Regions from separate parts of the Gluconobacter cerinus genome, predicted to be linked through region 2. Evidence: riboswitches for the same ligand, from Rfam matches in the RefSeq annotation. Region 2 holds a riboswitch; the other holds the start of a gene.
The links. Region 2 has a riboswitch for cobalamin ahead of metE (5-methyltetrahydropteroyltriglutamate--homocysteine S-methyltransferase). Riboswitches for the same ligand answer to the same signal wherever they lie in the genome.

Region 1 (7,399 bases), 2.3 Mb from region 2:
TCTTGAGACTGAGCTTCCTGCCCCCGTGGCAGAGTGTACACTGCGGATCATTCCAGCCGCAGAGATCATGAGTGTTCCGCTCGAAGCGCCTTTTATCCTCTGGCAACGGTAGGGCATGAAGGCTTACGCTTCATGGGCCGTCGTGCTGGAGGGAAAAGAATAATGATCCGAAGCCTTTTGCCGCAACGTCTGACATTTCGCTTTCTACCAGAAGCATGGCCTCTCGTTCGTCACCACACAGGCATAGCACCCGCTTTGAAAAGCGTGCGACCGAGGCATCGGATCCGGACATTTTACGATACCGCATCCGGCATATTGTCTCGCCACGATTGGGCACTCTCCACCGCGCGAGAAGGCCGTACGTCAGTTCAGGTGCTTGAGCCTGTTTCCTGGCCGGGGTTACCCAACATGACGCGTCCTGAACAATGGGTCTGGTCCCGGAGAGGATTACGTCCAGATATCAAGCTGCTCGAAGGGACTGGAGCTGAAAAACTCGATTTGTCAGGCATAGTTCTTCCAACATACCGCACAGATTTTTGGCAGTTACAGGGGGAGGCAGAGGTTGGTACCAGCAGCCTCAAGGTGACTCTGTCTCGCGGGTCAGTTCAGGCTGGAGAGCAGGCGGAAGCTGTTTGTGCACTGGATTTGACGCTCCTGAGCGGTGAAGCGCGAGATCTGTATGCGTTTGCACAGACTTTAAGTGATCTTCCCATATGGCTGACGGGCGAGACGCTTCCCATGAGGGGAGTGCGGCTGGCGCTTGGACAGTATGATGAGGATGTCACAGTTCAATCGGCGCTACCTTTCGCGGTAGATATGACGGTTGGGAAAGGGTGGAGCCAGTCTGTTCGTGCTTTTCTGACGGTATTTCTTGCTGCGCAGCCTGCGGCTGAACACGGGAGCGTCGATGCTGTGCATGAGATGCGCGTTGCCGTCAGACGGCTTCGAACGATCCTGAAAGCTTTTCGCCCTCTGTTCCCTAAAGGAGCGTTAGCGAATGAGATGTCAGTTTTTCAGCAGATTGGACGGTTTCTCGGCAATGTTCGAGACTGGGATGTTTTTCAGACCGAAATTCTACCGGCTTATGTGAGCGGGGATATTGCGAGTGAATTCGTTCAGTTAGCCAAAGAAAAGCGAGTGTCTGCACTGGCGGAGATGCGACAGAAACTGACTGATCCGAGCATAACGTCTACGTTACTTTCTCTTGGACACAGCACGGAAGACCCGGCAGCTCTTTTCGGAGCCGAGACTGCTGACGCGCTTTTGGAAGACCATGCCCCTGTTCTGCTCGATCGAATGGCGCGTAAAGTCCAGCATCGGGGTCATCACATCGGGCACCTGTCAGACCGCCAGTTGCATGACGTCCGTAAATCTCTGAAGGGGCTGCGCTATAGTATTGAGAGCATTCTTCCTTTGTATAAGGGGAGCCGCGTTGAAACTTATATGGGCCATTGCAAGGATTTGCAGGACCTGTTTGGTCGTTTCAACGATGCAGCAACGGCAGAGGCTCTGGTCAGGCAGGCGATAAAAGAAAGGCCGGACCTCGCCGAAGCAGGAGATGCGATTGTTCACATGGCGCATCGGGAGCGGAAAAAGATCCTTAAGAAACTTCCCAAGCGATGGAAGACTTTTTCGAAGGACGTCCCGTTCTGGTGTCAGTGAGTTATTTCCTTGTGTGTAGCGGAAACCTTGGGTCCAGCTCCGATTTATGATCCAAACGGCCAGCCAAAAAGCGTGACTGATTGCCACAAGGAGCAAAAATCATGGAAAAACGCTGGGTTCTTCTGACAATCATTATCCTGATCGCCGGGCTTATCATGATACTGCTGTGGGCCAGACAGACCGACCCGGGCACGATTGGCCCGGATACGCATACGGAGAAGACGGCCCCCCAAGCTTTGAACGCGGCACATCCATATCTATGGAGCCCCGCGCATAATCAAAGAGTTTATGAAGCCAGCTGAGATTTGCCTCAGAAATTAGAGCGGAGCGTAAACATGAAGTTCCGTGGCTCTCCGTAGTAGTTGTAGTAGTAAAGATTTCCCAGGCGCTGATAATATCGCTTGTTGGCGATATTGTTCAGTGTTGCGGAGAGGGAAAGATACTTGTTCCATTGGTATCCAGCCTGGATGGACCCAATGATGTATCCGTCCTGCGTCACGGTACGGTTTGTTCCGAAAGTACTCGTTTGAGCGTTGAACCCGCCGCCGATACTCCAGACATTTTTTTGTGCCCCGCGATATGGCTCGAACCGGTAGTGTGTCCAGAGCTTCCACAGATGCTTGGGCGAGTTGCCAGCATAGGTCAGGCCAGACTGTGTGGCGCTACCGTTATTGACGATCCGGTTGTCGTTATAAGTATAGCTGGCATTGATGTCCCAGCCCTCAATAGGACGGCCAATCAGCTCTGCTTCGGCACCCTGGCTGCGTGTTTTGCCTGTCGCGACGTAGCAGTCATCCACGCCACCGGGCCCACAGATGGCGCCGATGGTGCCGTTATAGATGGCTTCGTTTTTCTGGATAATTTTGTAGCCAGACAGGGTCATGCCCAGGTGCCCGTGGAAGAACTCTCCCTTGATACCACCTTCGAGCTGATTGCCTCGGACAGGCGCAAGGCGCCCGGTGGTATCAAACGCAGACTGAGGCGAGAAAGTCGAAACGTAGCTGACATAAGCCGTGACATTCGGCCACAGGTGCAGAACGCCGCCGATGTAAGGGGTCAGGATGCCCTGCTGATCGATATCGGTGCTGGTGGCACCAACGGTTGGGGAAATACGACGCGTTTTGCTGACATATCCGCTTACCCGGCCACCAATCAGGATGGAAAAGCGTGAAACAGGCTTGATCTGTGCCTGACCATACACGCCCCACTGCGTGGATGGCTCCCAGTAGCGATTGGTAATAGTAGGGAGAGCCAGAGACGGAATGGCATTGTTCGCATTGATTGGGATACCTGCGAGCGCCGTGTAGGTCCGCGAGTTTGCACTGGCACCGCCGCCTTCATAGAGATAGCGATCGTAGTTCGCTCCCATCATCAGAACATGTTTCTGCCCGAAGAGGTGAAGCGGCCCGGTGACGTAGGCGTCCAGGCCATCATTCGTCTCGTCATACCGTGTATTGGCTGCGACGAAATTTCCAGTCTTTGCGGACGCGTTATACGCGTTGAGATAAGCGTATTGCAGTGTGGTGGCTGCGGTTCGGTGACGGTAGTTGAGGCGCCCGCGCCAGCCATGAGAGAACAGATGCTCCAGTTGTGCCTCAACTTCAGTCATCGGGACTTCGGATTTGCCCCAGTTGGCCCCCACCAACGTGCTCGTCGGCAAGTTCAGATCCGCGCCATTACTGGCACGGGGAAGCCCCATATAACGGGTTGTATCGTTACTTTGAGACGTCACGGAGACTGTCAGGGTGTCATGCCGCGTTAAGTGCACATCTGTAACGCCATAAATCGTCCAGCGACGATCATAGGCATTGTTGTAGAACTGGTTGCGGTCGGTGCCTGCGACGACAAGTCGTGCTGAGACAATTTTCGAGTGCGCGAGAGGGCCGCCGACATCAAGGGTGGCATGGTAATTGTTCCATGAGCCAGCCGAGAACGAAGCATTGCCCTGAAAGTCATCAGTCGGACGCTTGTGGACGAAATTGACACTCCCGCCGGGTGTGCTGGAGCCTTGAAGCATGCCGTCTGGTCCACGCAGAACTTCAATACGATCGTAGATGGCCAGATCATACTGCTGGCTTAAAGTCAGCCCACTCATGGACGGAACACCGTCATACTGAGCCTGTAGCGTGAAGCCGCGGGCAGTGTAACCGCCCGTTCCGTCACCATACATATTGACGTTCACGCCCGCGACCTGTTTGAGCGCAGCATCAACCGTATTGAGGTTCTGGTCCTTCATCTGCTGGCTGCTGAGGACCGAGATGGATTGTGGAACGTCCAGCGGTTTGAGGAGCATTTTCGTCGTGGAGACCGCAGAAACCGTGTAAGTGCCGGTACCATCCGTAGAGGCATTGCGGCGATGACCCTGCACCAGAAGCTGCTCAATGCTGCCGGGGGGCTCATCTTCTTGTGACGCGTGTTTCTGTTGTGTGCTCTGCGACTTTGATGAAGCGGAACGTTCCTCTTTAAGACCGGTCGTTGAAGCTGATTTCTTACGAGCTTCTGGAAATACGTCATCGGTGGTGGCGGCAAAGGCGCCATTCCACGTGCCTGACAGCAAAAGTGCTGTAAAAAGCATTGGGCCTAGATGTGTACGTTGAGGAACGTTCGACGCTGGAAGTCTCATGGAAAGGGCTAACTGCCTCCTGGAAAATGAATTTTCACGAGAATTTCAGCTGACTTTCCCGTATTTCTAAAGTTACAAATGATATTCATTCTCAGAAACTTCAATCTTTAATTCACGCATCTTCGCAGTTGTTACATTGTAGGCAGCATTCCTGCGATGTTGAGCGGGCAAGTGGTTCGTACAAAAAAATAATTATGAAAATGGGTGTTTTTTAAGAATCGCTTCGTAAGAGACGTTTTCCTGTCGATTCAGCTAAGAATTGGCCTTCACGGTCTGCCTTTGAATGCCAAGCCCTTCGATTTCCAACTCTACGACATCCCCTGGTTCGAGATAGACTGGGTGAGGCTTGATGCCCATTCCGACGCCGGCAGGTGTTCCTGTGGCAATGATATCGCCCGGCATCAGGGTCATGTAGTGGCTGACATGTGAAATGATGCTGCGGACGTCAAAGATCATGTTGGAGGTATGCCCCGTCTGCCGACGGCGTCCGTTGACATCTAACCGCATGGAGAGTGCTTGCGGATCGGCGATTTCATCGGTCGTCACAAGCCATGGCCCCAGGGGCCCGAATGAATCGCAGCCTTTGCCTTTGTCCCACTGGCTTGTCTGCATCTGAAATGAGCGTTCAGAGACATCATTGGCGACACAATATCCCGCCACGTGCTCCAAAGCCTTCTCGGGGGAGATGTAGGACGCTTTTGTGCCAATAATGACTGCGAGTTCGACTTCCCAATCCACTGTGGTGGCATGTCGGGGGACCAGAATACCATCGTTCGGTCCCGTCAGGGCAGAGGTGGCTTTCATGAAGACGATTGGCTCTGAGGGGAGGGAAAGGCCTGCTTCCTCGGCATGATCCCGATAGTTCAGGCCAATGCAGATATACTTTCCGGCACCTGAGAACGGAATACCGTAGCGTGGTGCTTCTGAAACGACAGGGAGAGTGCTCGGATTAATGGCCCGTAAGGCGTCAAGCTGCTCTGGAGACAGGTGGGCAGCCGTAATATCAGGCAGAATCCCTTTGAGGCTTCGCAGCATGCCAGTGTCATCAATGAGTCCGGGTGTTTCCTGATCCAAGGGACCAAAACGACAGAGCTTCATCCTGTGACACTTTCTGTCCAGAGTAGGGAAGCATGAGATTAGGCATGTTTTGGTTTCTCTTCCAAGGATCGAAGGGCCTCCATTGTTCAAATTGATAACTTCAGTTATTGATATGTTATAACATACGTGTTTGACTATATGGGAGTTTCGGTTATGCCCCTGCTCAATGATGGTTCCCCGGAAGGGGATGAAAAGGGAACGCAGTGAAATGCTGCGGCTGCCCCCGCAACTGTGAGCGGTGAGGCTGATCACGATGGGTTCTATGAACCCGGCCACTGGGGCGTCAGCCTTGGGAAGGCTCGCGATTTGCCGATGATCCGCAAGCCAGGAGACCTGCCATCGAAAATGGTCATGGACGAAGCGAAAGGGCGGGGTGCACCTGACGCAGCAGGATGGTTCATCCTGCTCATCGTAGTGACGCATTGTTGAGTGAAGTTTGCGTTATCCATGAGGAAAATCAGTTTTGTCGGTGTGTTGCCCGTCGCAGCATTGACCGTTTTTCAGCCTGCGTTCGCCCAGACAGAAGACGTCAGGAAGGCGGCGGCCAAAGCGAAAGAAGAACACATTACGGCGCATGGTCGGGCGCAGCCGCTGAAGGATAGTGCTGTTATCGGGGGCAGACTTGGGCTGACGGTTCAACATAATCCTGCGACGATCAATGTGATTCAGCGCAGCGTGATGGAGCAGCGCGGTTATGCGCACGCTGAAGACGCCGCAGACAGTGCACCGGGTGTTTCTTCCGGTGGATCTCCAGGAAGTCCGGCGCAGATGATGATGCGCGGCTTCAGCGGAAATCAGGTTCTGATCCTGCGAGATGGCATTTATTACGGCCCGACCACGATGGTGAACCGTCCGCTCAACAGCTTCAATCTTGAGAGCGTTCAGGTTCTCAAGGGGCCGTCGTCTGTTCTGTACGGGCAGGGCGCTGTTGGGGGCACGGTGGACATGCGAACGCGTGACCCTGCGTTTGATGGGCCGCATGCTAATGCTCTGGTATCTTATGGCAGTTTCAATACATGGAATGCTGGTGTTGGCGGTTCGGTTCCCATTACTGACACTTTGGCCATTCGAAGTGATTTCAGTCGTACCTCGTCTGATGGATACGTTGCTGGCGCAGACCCACACAGCAACGATTTCACGACAACGTTGCTCTGGCACCCTTCGAAGAAATTTACAGCCCGCTTTGGCGTCGACTATCTGACAGATCGCTTGTCGACATATTACGGAACCCCTTTGGTCCCGCTGGCTCAGGTCCATGATGGCGTAGGCGGCCTGCTGTCGTCTTCCAAGGGGTTAGGCGTAAGCCGGTCATCGCTCTGGCGTTATTACAATTCCAAGGATGCAAAAGCTGGCTCGGTTAATGTGACCCCGACGCTCCATCTGACGTGGCAGCCAACGGAGAACATGACGTTTCACAATAAAACCTATGTCCTTTACGCCAAGCGCAACTGGAATAACGCTGAATCCTACAGCTATATCGGTTCAGCCGGGCAGACAGACGCAGCGGGAAATGCCATTGCACCCGGTCGGGTCGGCCGGGATCGGTTCTATGTTTATATGAACCAGCATCAGGTGGGTGACACGCTGGATGGTCAGTTTGATTTTCATGTTTTCGGAATGAAGAACCGTCTGGTCGTCGGTGGAGACGCGTATTATGTGCGGCTCATCCGGAATCGTGGTTTTCCGGACGCGACATATGCGGACAGCGTTTCTCTGAGTAGCCCTGAAAGCACGGCCGTGGGGAGTTTTGCGGGAGAATATCCGTATACGAAATCTCCCACAACCATGGTGGACGCAGGCATTTTCATGGAAGACATCCTGACGGTGCGGGACGATCTGCGTGTGGTGGGTGGATTTCGATATGACTGGCTGAAACTGGATCGTCAGAATTATAGCCAGTCCGGTGCGTTCAATCCTGCGACCAGCTTCAAGGGGAACTACAATCCTGCCAACTTCAGGATTGGCCCTGTTTATGATCTGACAGATAACATCAGCCTCTACGGCGTGTACACAACG
Region 2 (7,399 bases):
TGTCCGGATTGTCTGGGCCACCCCGCCGTCCCCCCTTTTGCAAAGAGCTGCAGCCCGTTTTTCTCAACGACTTGGTGCTCTGACAGGCGCATCTTCTGCGCATGGTGGCCCATACGTTCTGCATATCAGTGCAGCCTATGATCCGGCCTATCTCACGGTTGGGGCCAAAGAGCATTATGCTCTCACGACATCAGCAGATGGCGCCCATCTGGAAGCTGATGGACCGGCAGGCGTTGTGCATGGGCTGGCCACATTTCTGCAGCTTGTTCAGAAAACATCAGATGGAGTTGTGGTAGAACGGCTGCATATTGATGATGCTCCACGCTTTGCATGGCGTGGCCTTCTGTTGGATGTGTCCCGGCATTTCGCTTCTGTAGAGACCGTCAAACGCCAGCTTGATGCCATGGAGCTTCTGAAGCTTAACGTGCTGCACTGGCATCTGAATGACGGGACCGGCTTCCGTGTGGAGAGCCGTGTTTTCCCAAAGCTGACGAGCGTTGGATCGCACGGGCAGTATTATACGCAGGCTGAGGTTCGAGACATTGTGGCCTATGCTGCGGATCGCGGTATCCGCGTTGTGCCTGAATTTGACGTGCCGGGTCATGCACTCGCAGTGTTGCAGGCCTATCCGGAACTGGCGGCACAGCCGCTGCCGGAGGTCAACGCTGTTGGTGAAAACCTGAATAACCCGGCGATGGACCCGACCAATCCCAAAACGCTGACATTCATTCGTGCTCTATATGCGGAAATGGAAACACTCTTTCCGGATCATTATTTTCATTCGGGTGGTGACGAGGTTCTCGGCACTCAGTGGACCAGCAATCCAAAAATTGCGGCCTATATGAAGGTGCACGGATACAAGGATGCACCAGCCCTTCAGGCAGCCTTCACGGCGCAGGTGGAAAAAATCCTGTCCAGCCAGGGCCGCGTCATGATGGGGTGGGACGAAGTCAGCGAAGCGCCAATTCCCAAAAATGTTGTTGTGGAAGGGTGGCGCGGCTCCAAGTGGACGGGTTCTGCCACACAGGCCGGGCATCCGGTTGTCGTGTCTTCGGGCTATTATCTGGATATGTTGACGCCGTCCCGGACGCATTACGCCATTGATCCGTATGACACCAAGGCGAATGGCATCACGCCAGAAGAACTGGCGGAGACACATCCGAAGATCACCCCGCTGCTTCAGGCTTTCATCCAGGACCCGAATGCAGCGCCTTTGACCGATGACCAGAAGAAAATGGTTCTGGGTGCAGAAGGCGCGCTCTGGACAGAAGTTGTCTCCGAAAACATGTTGGATGCCCGTCTGTGGCCCCGTACTGCAGCTCTGGCTGAGCGGTTCTGGTCTTCTGAAAACGTGCGGGATGTGGATGATCTGGAGCGCCGCCTACCTGTGGTCATGGCAGAACTCCAATCAACAGGTTTGCAAGCAGCGCAGCATGAAAATGCGTTGAAGGAGGCTTTGGCACCTGCGCATACTGGCCCTCTCTCCACGCTTTTGAGCGTTACGGTTCCGGTGCGCAATTACGCCTTGAATCGTCTGGCGTCCAAAAGTGGCGATGCCATGCTGTCGGCGCCGGTCGCGATTGCTGATCCGGATGCTTTTGAGGCTATCCGCTTCAACGATATGGCTAAACGGTATGTCGCGGGTGAAAAGAGCCTGAAGGTTCCCTTGAAGGCCATGCTGGCAAGCTGGGCTGCCAATGATGAAGCTTTTGTCGCAATTGCCGCAGATGTGCCTGCTCTGGAGGAGGTTACGCCCGTATCTCATACGGTTGCGGCCCTCTCCAATGCTGGCTTGAACGTTCTGAACGGAGCTTCAGGAACAGCTTGGCGGCTGGATGCGCAGCATCTGATCGCTGCACAGGAAGAGCTGTTTCACAACTCATCCAACCATCTGCTGTCCCTGAGGCGCGAGCAGCCTCCCGGGGGGCTGCTCATTGCCATTCTCCCTGGCATTAAAGCGCTTATTTCCAGCCAGAATTAATGCCTTTTTCCATACCTCGCTTTTTGGGGCGAGGTATGGCCCTTGGCGTCCAGGTCGTTTCGACTGTAAACTTAAGTTACAGGCCCGCGGACGGACCAAAAGGCCTGCCTGTTTTTCACATTTAGGCCTCTCATATGCATCAGAAGAAACTCTCCCCCAAGGCCGCTTTGCTGCTGTCCGCCAGTCTTGGCCTGGCAGCGCTGCCTTCGATTGCGTCTGCCAAGCCCGCAGCGCCTCAGATTACTTATGACCAGTATGGTCTGGATCTGGCCGGGCGGGATGTGAGCGTCAAGCCGGGAGACAGTTTCTTCGATTATGCCAATGGCAGCTTCCTGAAAGCGCTCGAAATTCCGTCGGATATGAGCAGCTACGGCCCGTTTAACGCGCTGGCTGAAGCATCCCGTCAGCGCATTCAGTCCATTCTGAAAGACCTGTCCGCGCATCCGGTCGCTCAGCCTCAGACGATCGATGAGAAGCTGGGCACCTATTATGCGTCTTTCATGGATGAGAAGGCTGTCGAAGCTTTGGGTTCCAAGCCGCTGGATGCTGAAATCGCAAGCATCCACACAATTACGGATCTGAAGGCATTTGCGCAGTTTAGTGGGGCGTCGTCCGATACGTTCGGATCATCGCCGTTCGCGCTGGACGTGGATGTGGATGCGAAAGATCCGACGAAATATGCGCTCAGTGTCGATCACGCCGGGCTCGGGATGCCGGATCGGGACAATTATCTGAAGCCGGAATTTGCATCCAAGAAAGCGGCCTATCAGGCGTATGTTACGAAGCTTCTGACGCTTGTTCACTGGGCTGATCCCGCCAAGTCAGCGGCAGACATTGTGGCTTTTGAAACCGAGATTGCCAAAGTTCATTGGGCGCGCACGGAACTCCGCGATCCGGACAAGACCTACAACCCGATGACGGTAGAAGCTCTGGTCAAGAGTGTTCCCTCTTTTGACTGGATGACATGGTTGCGGGCGTCAGGTGTGCCTGAGGCCGGGCTGGCGCAGCGGGTTGTTATTGTTGGTGAACCTTCCGCCATCAAGGCGGAAGCGGACCTGATTGCAAAGACGGATCTGAATACGCTGCGCGCCTGGCAGGCGTTCCATACGGCGAGCAATGCTGCATCGTTCTTGCCGGATGCTTTTGTGCAAACGCGTTTCGCCTATGTGAAGGCCATGTCAGGCCAGCCTGCTCTGGCAGCGCGTTGGAAGCGTGGTGTGGATTTCACGAGTTCCGCCATGGAAATGGCGCTCGGCAAAATCTACGTGGAGCGCTATTTCCCGGCTTCGGATCGTGCGGCCATGCAGACGCTGACGGGTAACCTGAAGGCGGCTTTCCACAACCGCCTCGAACACAACACATGGATGAGCGCGCAGACGCGTGAAGCCGCGCTGAAGAAGCTGGCCAGCTTTGAAATCCAGGTGGGTTACCCGAATGAGTGGCGGGACTATTCCGATCTGGTTGTGAAGAAGGGCGATGTGTACGGCAATGCCGAGCGCGCTTTCGCTTTCGACTGGCACTATCAGTTAAGCCATCTCGACAAGGTTGTTGACCGCAACGAGTGGCTGATGTCGCCCGCAACGGTGAACGCCTACAACAATCCGCGTTTTGTGGAAGTCGTGTTTCCTGCGGCGATCCTTCAGCCGCCGTTCTTCAACCCGAAGGCTGATCCGGCTGTGAATTACGGGGCGATCGGTGGTGTCATCGGGCATGAAATGACCCATTCTTTTGATGACAAAGGCCGCAAGTACGACGACAAGGGGCGTCTGCGGAACTGGTGGACAAAGGAAGACGAAGCGCGCTTTCAGAAGCTCGCAGATCGGTTTGGTGCGCAGTATGACGCGTTCGAGGTTCAGCCGGGCGTGCATGTGAACGGTAAGCTCACGATGGGCGAAAACATTGCCGATCTTGGTGGGCTGACACTGGCGCTGGATGCTTACCATGCCTCCCTGAATGGGAAGCCAGCTCCGGTCATTGATGGTCTGACGGGCGATCAGCGCGTGTTCATGGGATGGGCACAGGTCTGGCGTGAGAAGGTTCGTCCAGACACGGAGAAGCAGATGGTTGTTATCGACCCGCACTCGCCGCCGAAAGCTCGGGTAAACATCCCGATGCACAACGTGGATCTCTGGTACAGAGCCTGGAATGTACAGCCGAGTGACAAGCTCTATCTGACCCCGGATCAGCGCGTCAAAATCTGGTAATTGCGTATGATGGGGTGGTGATCCACCCCATCTACTCGCTGGTTTATGGGCGCATATAATGGGCTGCCGCAACCATGTTGATGAGTGCAGCTTTCGTCTCCGGCCATTGGCGGGTTTTCAGTCCGCAATCCGGATTGACCCAAAGGGCATCCGGGCTGATGACTTTGCTGGCTGTCCGAAGCAGGTCCACCATTTCCTCGACAGACGGCACGCGTGGGGAATGGATATCGTAAACGCCCGGCCCGATTTCCGCAGGGTAGCGATAGGCTGCGAACGCATCGAGTAGTTCCATGCGGGAGCGGGCGGTTTCAATCGAAATCACATCCGCATCCATTGCGCCAATGGCGGCAATAATATCGTTGAATTCCGAGTAGCACATATGGGTGTGGATCTGTGTGGCGTCCTGCACACCCGAGGCTGAAATGCGGAAGCTCTCCACGGCCCAGTCCAGATAGGATTGCCAGTCTGCGCGACGGAGCGGCAGGCCTTCACGCAAGGCGGCTTCATCAATCTGGATGATGCCGCACCCGGCTTTTTCCAGATCGCACACTTCATCCCGGATCGCGAAAGCGATCTGTCGGCATGTTTCCGCACGCGGCTGATCGTCTCGTACGAAAGACCAGTTCAGGATCGTGACGGGCCCCGTCAGCATGCCTTTCACAGGGCGGTTGGTGAGGGATTGGGCGTATTCCCACCACTCAACCGTCATGGCTTTTGGGCGTGACACATCTCCGAAAATGATGGGGGGCCGGACATAGCGAGATCCGTAGGACTGAACCCAGGCGTGCTTCGTGAACGCAAAGCCGGAAAGCTGCTCTCCGAAATATTGCACCATGTCATTGCGCTCAAACTCGCCATGCACCAGCACATCAAGATCAATCTCTTCCTGCCAGCGGATGGTCCGGGCGGTTTCTTCCCGCAGGAAGGCGTCGTAAGTCTCGGAAGAGAGCTCTCCTCGTGCATGATCCGCACGGGCTTTGCGGACTTCAGGTGTCTGGGGGAAGGAACCGATTGTTGTCGTCGGATACAAAGGCAGCTTGAGTTTGGCCTGTTGCAACGGACGGCGCGCGGGGAAGGGTGAATGGCGCTGGGCGAGAGCTGGGTTGCGATCTGCAGAGCGTGCCTGAACGGCAGGATTGTTGATTTTTGTGGAAGAGCGACGTGCCTGAAGCGCCGCAGCATTTTCGGCTAAAGTGGTTTGCACAGCGCCCCGGCCTTCATTCAGCGCGCGCGCCAGTGTGTGCAACTCCTCAATTTTCTGAACGGCGAATGCGAGCCAGGATTTCACATCCGCGTCCAGATCTGTCTCCCGTTCCAGATCAATCGGTGTGTGGAGGAGAGAGCAGGACGGCGCAAGGATCAGGTCACGCTGGCGCGCCAGCGGTTCAAGATGGTCCAGAAGCGCGTTCAGGTCGGCCTTCCAGATATTTCGCCCATCCACTACGCCGAGAGATAGCAGTAGGTCAGGTCGTGCTTTTTCCAGGATGGATGCAAGCTGCTCGGGAGCGCGGACAAGATCTACATGCAGGCCGTGAACTGGCAGGCTTAGGGCGATGTCCTGATTGTCTCCGAGCGCACCGAAATAAGTGGCGAGCATCAGTTTGAGGTCTGGAACAGCGGCTGTCAGAGTGTTGTAGGTCGTTTTGAAAGCTGCGGCAGCATTGTCCGGCAGATCCAGAACAAGACACGGCTCGTCAATCTGAACCCAGTCTGCGCCTTCTGCTTGGAGGGTTTTCAGAACCTGTTCATAAACGGGTAGCAGGGCAGGGAGCAGATCAAGGCGAGCAAACGCCGGGCCGTCACATTTTCCCAGAAGCAGGAAACTGACAGGACCGAGCAGAACAGGGCGTGTCTCAATCCCAAGCGTCTTGGCTTCCCGATATTCGTCCACCGCTTTTGTGGAGGCGAGGCGGAACGTCTGGTCTGCTGTGAATTGCGGGACAAGGTAATGGTAGTTCGTGTCAAACCACTTGGTCATTTCGGCGGCAGGAACGTCCTGAGGTGCGCCATGAGCATGACCGCAGCCACACTCTTCGGATGTCGTCTGGGAGCCGCGGGACATGGCGAAGTAGGTTCCCAAGTCCACCTTGCCCTGCACGTTGCCGTAAATGGCAGGAACAGCACCGACCATTGCGGATGTATCCAGCACATGATCGTAAAGCGAAAAATCGTTGGAAGGGATGATCTCGGCACCGAGGTCTTTCTGGCGCTGCCAGGCGGACGCTCGAAGGGATGCGGCTGTGGAAAGTAGATCATCGGCGGAGGAATTTCCCGCCCAGTACTGTTCAAGAGCGGTTTTCAGTTCACGGCGGGTGCCGATACGCGGAAAGCCCAGAGTTGCGACGCGGACGGTCATGAAAGCCTCGACAGGTTCGTGGCAGTGCGCTCGCAGGGCATGCAGGATCGTTCACGCCCCGAACAGGAAATGTGCGGCGTGGAGACATGCGTGACCCGTCCGGAACGCCCCGCCGGAGGATGTTATGTGCCGTGGCAGGTCTCCTGGCTTACGGGTCTCCGCGCTGATTCCGCCTTCCCGGACTTTCGCCCAGTGGCCTGTATGGAATCGGCACTCGCCGCTGACAGTTGCGGGGGCAGCGCCGGCTTTGCACCGGCTTCCCTCTTAGCCAAGCCGGATGCGTGAACATCCGACATGGATCCATGACAAGCCTTATGACTGCCGCATGTTCTGAAAAAGAGTCAATAGCTCTTGCTCATATAAAGAACTCCTTATATGTAAATCCGTATGGAACAGGCCCTCATCATTTTCCAGGCACTGGCAGACATGACCCGTCTGCGGATTCTGGCCCTTCTGCGCGAGATGGAACTGTCCATCGGCGAGGTGGCGCAGGTGCTCGGGCAAAGTCAGCCCCGCGTGTCACGGCATGTGAAGATCCTGGCAGATGCGGGATTGATTGAGCGCCGCAAGGAAGGAAGTTGGGTCTTTTTGACTTTGGGTGTTCCGGAACGTCTGGAGCCTGTCTTTATGGCGCTGGATCGATGGACTGCGCGGGAACCGGCGGAAATCCGTGCGGATCGTATTCGCTTGCAGGCCATTCGGGATGTTCGTGCGCTCGCGGCGGAAGACTGGTTTGAAACCCACGCAGCAGAATGGGACGCATTGCGTTCCTTGCATGTGTCCGAACAGGAGGTCGAAGCAGCGATCGTAAAGACGCTTTCAGCATCTCCGATCGGCCGGCTCGTGGATATAGGCACG

Region 1: linked by a shared signal. The riboswitch ahead of M2305_RS14910 (TonB-dependent receptor) and the one ahead of metE (5-methyltetrahydropteroyltriglutamate--homocysteine S-methyltransferase) in region 2 are both predicted to bind cobalamin.

What each region holds. Positions count from the first base shown of each region.
Region 1 is NZ_JAOQNM010000001.1:3,235,787-3,243,185, reverse strand. Features, by position in the region: gene glgP (alpha-glucan family phosphorylase) at 1-112, shown strand, start outside; gene M2305_RS14930 (CHAD domain-containing protein) at 163-1,662, shown strand; gene M2305_RS14925 (hypothetical protein) at 1,764-1,964, shown strand; gene M2305_RS14920 (TonB-dependent siderophore receptor) at 1,973-4,237, opposite strand; gene M2305_RS14915 (fumarylacetoacetate hydrolase family protein) at 4,538-5,383, opposite strand; cobalamin riboswitch at 5,537-5,738, shown strand; gene M2305_RS14910 (TonB-dependent receptor) at 5,831-7,399, shown strand, end outside.
Region 2 is NZ_JAOQNM010000001.1:953,981-961,379, reverse strand. Features, by position in the region: gene M2305_RS04470 (beta-N-acetylhexosaminidase) at 1-1,981, shown strand, start outside; gene M2305_RS04465 (M13 family metallopeptidase) at 2,116-4,185, shown strand; gene metE (5-methyltetrahydropteroyltriglutamate--homocysteine S-methyltransferase) at 4,229-6,541, opposite strand; cobalamin riboswitch at 6,658-6,861, opposite strand; gene M2305_RS04455 (ArsR/SmtB family transcription factor) at 6,929-7,399, shown strand, end outside.